Regions from separate parts of the Thiothrix subterranea genome, predicted to be linked through region 2. Evidence: predicted binding sites of a transcription regulator. Region 2 holds the regulator's gene; the other holds the start of a gene.
What was found. Region 2 encodes HrcA, which represses chaperone genes, less so after heat shock. Its sites were predicted from a motif close to TTAGCACTCNNNNNNNNNGAGTGCTAA; they were not measured.

Region 1 (2,409 bases), 1.5 Mb from region 2:
ACGGCAAGGTGCTGGTCTTTGGCAAGCGTTTGCTGATTTTGCTCCAGTAGCTGTTGTTCACGTGCTTGTGAAATACGGTCTTTTTCGTGCAACAGGCGGGTTTGTTCGGCTAATTGCTCATTGCGTTGGCTGATTTGATCAACTTTGCGGCGAACCAAACTGTCACGTTGGTGAATTTGCTGGTCTTTCTCGAAAATCAAGTCATCACGGCGTTGTAACAGTCGGTCAAAATCGCGTAGTTTTCGATCACGTTGCAGGATTTGCTGGTCACGTTCTTGAATATGCCGATCACGTTCGGAAAGGTGACGATTGCGTTCGCTGAGCAGTTGTTCTTGGGTGTAAATGCGCTGTTGGTGATCGCGTACCCAACGGTTGAGGGCTTCGAGTTGTTGGCTGAGTTCTTGAACGCTGGTGTCGCGTTTGCTGATTTGTTTGTCGCGATTTTCGATTTCACGGTCGCGTTTGCCAATGTGATTGTCTTTTTCTTCGAGGCGGCGGTTGCGAATGTTAATCTGGTCTTCGCGTTCGAGAATGTACTTTTCTTTCTGGCTGGCCAGTTGCTCAATCTCGCGAGAACGCTGTTCTAACGCGCGGATGATTTGGTCGCGCTCCTGAATAAGGGTTTCTTTTTGCTCGATAAGAGTCTGTTCTTCACGATTCATTGTTATAATATTCTGCTTATCTGTTTATGCGCTATCATAAAGCATAATGTGTTAAAAATAACGTGGTATGAATCAAATTAAAACAGCAACCAAATGGGTTATTAGCACTCTAAGGTGGGGAGTGCTAAGATAATGCAATAAGTAAATGAGGAGATCACGCATGACCAACGCAATGATGCTCAAAGGGCAGACACTTCCAGTTCCGGTGGGGAATCTGGAAAGTTACATCCACGCGATTCACGCCATTCCGGTGTTGGAAGTACAAGAAGAACGTGAATTAGCCGAACGTCTTAAATACGCGAGTGACTTGGAAGCCGCGCGGCAACTCATTTTGCACAATTTACGTTTTGTGGTGAAAGTTGCGCGTGGTTACAGCGGTTACGGTTTGCCACTGGGTGATTTGGTGCAAGAAGGCAACGTTGGCCTGATGAAAGCGGTAAAGCGTTTCGACCCGGATATGAATGTGCGCCTGATTTCGTTTGCAGTGCATTGGATTCGGGCCGAAATTCACGAATTCATTTTGCGCAACTGGAAAATCGTTAAAGTGGCGACGACTAAAGCGCAACGCAAATTGTTTTTCAACTTGCGTAGCAGCAAAAAGCGCTTGGGCTGGTTGAATCATGCAGAGGCGCAGTCGATGGCTGACGATTTGGGCGTGACCACTGCTGAAGTATTGGAAATGGAAAAGCGCATGAGTGCGCACGATGTCTCATTTGATCTCAGCGTTGATCAGGATGATGACGATTCCACCAATTTTTCCCCTAGCCAGTATTTGGTAGCAGAAGCGGCTGACCCCGCAGAAATGTTGGAAGCCGAAGAGTGGGATACTTATACCCGTGGGCGTTTTCAAACGGCTTTGGCTAATTTGGATACCCGTAGCCGTGATATTTTGGCAAGCCGGTGGTTGGCTGAAGAAAAAGCAACCCTGCACGAGCTGGCGGATAAATACAATGTGTCAGCGGAACGGATTCGCCAATTGGAAAATGCGGCGGTGAGTAAGCTGCGCTTAGCCGTGGTGGAACCCGCATAAAAAAGGCCGCATTAGCGGCCTTTTTCACAAAACGCGATGCTTAACCGAAAAAAGCGACCGAGAGGAAGCTAAACCACGAAAAAGCAATCAAACCCACCACGATCAACATCGGAATGCCGAAATCCCAGCTAAACATACCTACATACCTCTAAAATACTTATATGCATAAGAGGATAAAGGAATAGCGCCTTCCTGACAAGATCAGGAAGTATCACAGCGAACAGGACTGGCAGAATAGGGCGTTACATTCAGCCGGAAAAAAACACCGAAAAGAAGCTGAACCATGAGAACAGAATCAGTGCAATTACAATCGCTGCGGGCAAGCCATAATCAAAACTAAACATGGTGGTCTCCTTTCGGGTAGCGTTAATGTGTCAATGCGTGCAGTGTGCCTGAAGTTGGGATGTTGAAACTTGACATGGCTCAAGGATTCCAGCGGGCGATGACAACTTCATGAAAAATATTATGAATACTTGATTTATGTCAGAAATCTGCAATCATGCTGCACATGATCAGCTTGAACCAACTAATCCTGCGCACTGACGTTAGCGGGATGCCGTTGGAATGGATTCATTTCCAAACGGCAGTCAAACTTTATTACGCTGAGCAAGTGGCTTACACCTGCGGGACTCCCATTCTCGCCGTTCGGGGCGGTATTAACGCTGTTACCGGGCAACGCAGCCGCATTATTCTGAATTCCATCATTGCTACCCGTGG
Region 2 (2,409 bases):
AGCCGGTGGGTGTGGTAATAATAATGCCGTCGGCGCGTTGGGTGTTCACAAAATAACCGTCAATGCGGGTGGTGAATTCGATCATGCGCACTTCATTGCGCACATGCAGCACCACGTCGTTGAGTGCTTCGCCACTGCCGATGATTTCCTCTTCACGGATAACGTCGGCGTGGAGCACGAAACGGGCTTCTTCTTTGTATTGCCCCGCTAACATTTGCTCCAATTGGGTGAGCATGTCAGCGGGGGAAATATCCACCAGAAAACCGACGCGCCCTAAGTTGATGCCAATGAGGGGGACTTCGTGATCGGCGAGTAACCGCCCGGTGGAGAGTAATGTGCCGTCGCCGCCGACGACGATGGCAAGGTCAATTTGCCGCGCCAGCAGGTCGGAGGGCATGGTGGGCAAGCCTAAAATAATGCCTGCATCGCGGTCACAATGGACGTGATAACCGCGTTCCAACAGGAATTCGTGCAACTGAAACAGCGTCTTGTCGACGCGGGTATCGTTGGGTTTGGTAAACAGACCGATGTGAGAAAACGGGTTCATAACCGATGCTTGTGTGAGTAAAGTGGTAAGGCTGGCAAAGCTGGGAATAAAATGCAAGTTAAACAGGCTTGTATCTGTGATGCTTTGCCCCTATAAATGATGGCATGACAATACGCCAGCACCCAGAACTCAACGAACGCGCCCGCCACATCCTCAAAGTGTTGGTGGAAAGCTATATCCAAGACGGACAGCCCGTTGGTTCGCGCAACCTTGCCCGCAGCAGCGGCTTGGATTTAAGCGCCGCCACCATCCGCAATGTGATGGCGGATTTGGAGGATATGGGTTACATCCGTGCGCCGCACACCTCGGCAGGGCGCATCCCCACCTCGCAAGGCTACCGCTTCTTCGTCGATGCGTTAGTCAATATCAAGCCGCTCGAACAGCACGCCATGCACATCCTGCAAGGGCAGTTGAAGGCGGAACGCGACCCCGCCGCCTTAATCCAATCCGCCTCCAGTTTGCTCTCTGGGATTACCCAACTGACGGGCGTGGTGAGTTTGCCGCGCCGCAATCCTTCGTCCATCCGCCAGATTGAATTCCTGAGCTTATCAAGTCGGCAAGTGCTCGCCATTCTGGTGATGAACCGCAACGAAGTGCAAAACCGTATTATCCAACTCGATGCGGATGTGAGTTCCTCTGAATTGCAACAAGCCGCCAATTTCCTCAATGAACGTCTGATCGGCAAAGATTTGCAGCAAGCCCGCGCTGCCTTGCTCGAAGAAATGCGCGAACACCGCGAAGACATGAATCGCATGATGCTCTCCGCCATAGAGCTGGGCGAAAAAACCGTCGCCGATTTAGGCGATCAAAAGCAAGATGAAGATTGCGTGATTGCGGGTGAAACTAACCTGATGGGTTACGATGACCTGTCGGATATTACCAAGTTGCGCGAATTGTTTGCCGCCTTCACCCGCAAGCGCGATATTCTGGGTTTGTTGGACAAATGCTTGCAGGCGGATGGGGTGAAAATTTTCATTGGGCGCGAATCCGGTCAAGCGGTGTTCGACGAATGCAGTCTGGTGACAGCGCCGTATGAAGTCGATGGCGAGCAATTAGGCGTTCTCGGTGTGATTGGCCCCAAACGCATCCCGTATGAACGGGTGATTCCTGTTGTTGACATTACTGCGAAATTACTGAGTCTGGCGTTGAAATCACGCCATTAGCGTTCCCCCTAATACAATTAAAATGAGGATAGTATGGACACCACTCCCAGCAACATCGGTTTAATCGGTCTCGGCGTAATGGGGTCAAACCTTGCGCTAAACCTGAATGATCACGGCTATGCGCTTAGCGTATACAACCGCACTTACACCCTCACCGAACACTTCATGGCGCAACAGGCACAGGGGCGCACGATTCAAGCCGCGCAAACCTTACCCGAATTCGTCAACCAACTGGCGCAGCCACGCATTATTATGCTGATGGTCACAGCCGGTCTTGCAGTCGATGCGGTGATCGAGCAACTGCTACCGCTGCTCAACCCCAACGACATTATTATCGACGGCGGTAATTCCAACTACAAAGACACCACGCGCCGTTGGCAGGAGTTGACTGCGAAAAACATTCGTTTTGTCGGCATGGGCGTATCAGGCGGGGAAGAGGGGGCGCGGCATGGCCCTTCCCTCATGCCCGGTGGCGCGGTCGAGGCATGGCCTGCGATTCGCGATATGTTTCAAGCCGTTGCTGCCAAAGTGGAGGGTGTCCCTTGCTGTCAATGGCTAGGGGAAGGCGGTTCGGGGCATTACGTCAAAATGGTGCACAACGGCATCGAATACGGCGATATGCAACTGATTGCCGAAGCCTGCCATTTGATGCAACACGCGCTGGGAATGGATTGCGACGCAATGGCGGATACCTTCGCC

Region 1: the regulator HrcA is predicted to act here: its motif matches at 764-790, upstream of rpoH (RNA polymerase sigma factor RpoH).

Annotation. Positions count from the first base shown of each region.
Region 1 is NZ_CP053482.1:1,319,465-1,321,873, reverse strand. It holds gene HMY34_RS06475 (coiled-coil domain-containing protein) at 1-662, opposite strand, end outside; gene rpoH (RNA polymerase sigma factor RpoH) at 823-1,692, shown strand; gene HMY34_RS06465 (HNH endonuclease) at 2,192-2,409, shown strand, end outside.
Region 2 is NZ_CP053482.1:3,826,296-3,828,704, forward strand. It holds gene HMY34_RS18890 (NAD(+) kinase) at 1-547, opposite strand, end outside; gene hrcA (heat-inducible transcriptional repressor HrcA) at 652-1,710, shown strand; gene gnd (decarboxylating NADP(+)-dependent phosphogluconate dehydrogenase) at 1,744-2,409, shown strand, end outside.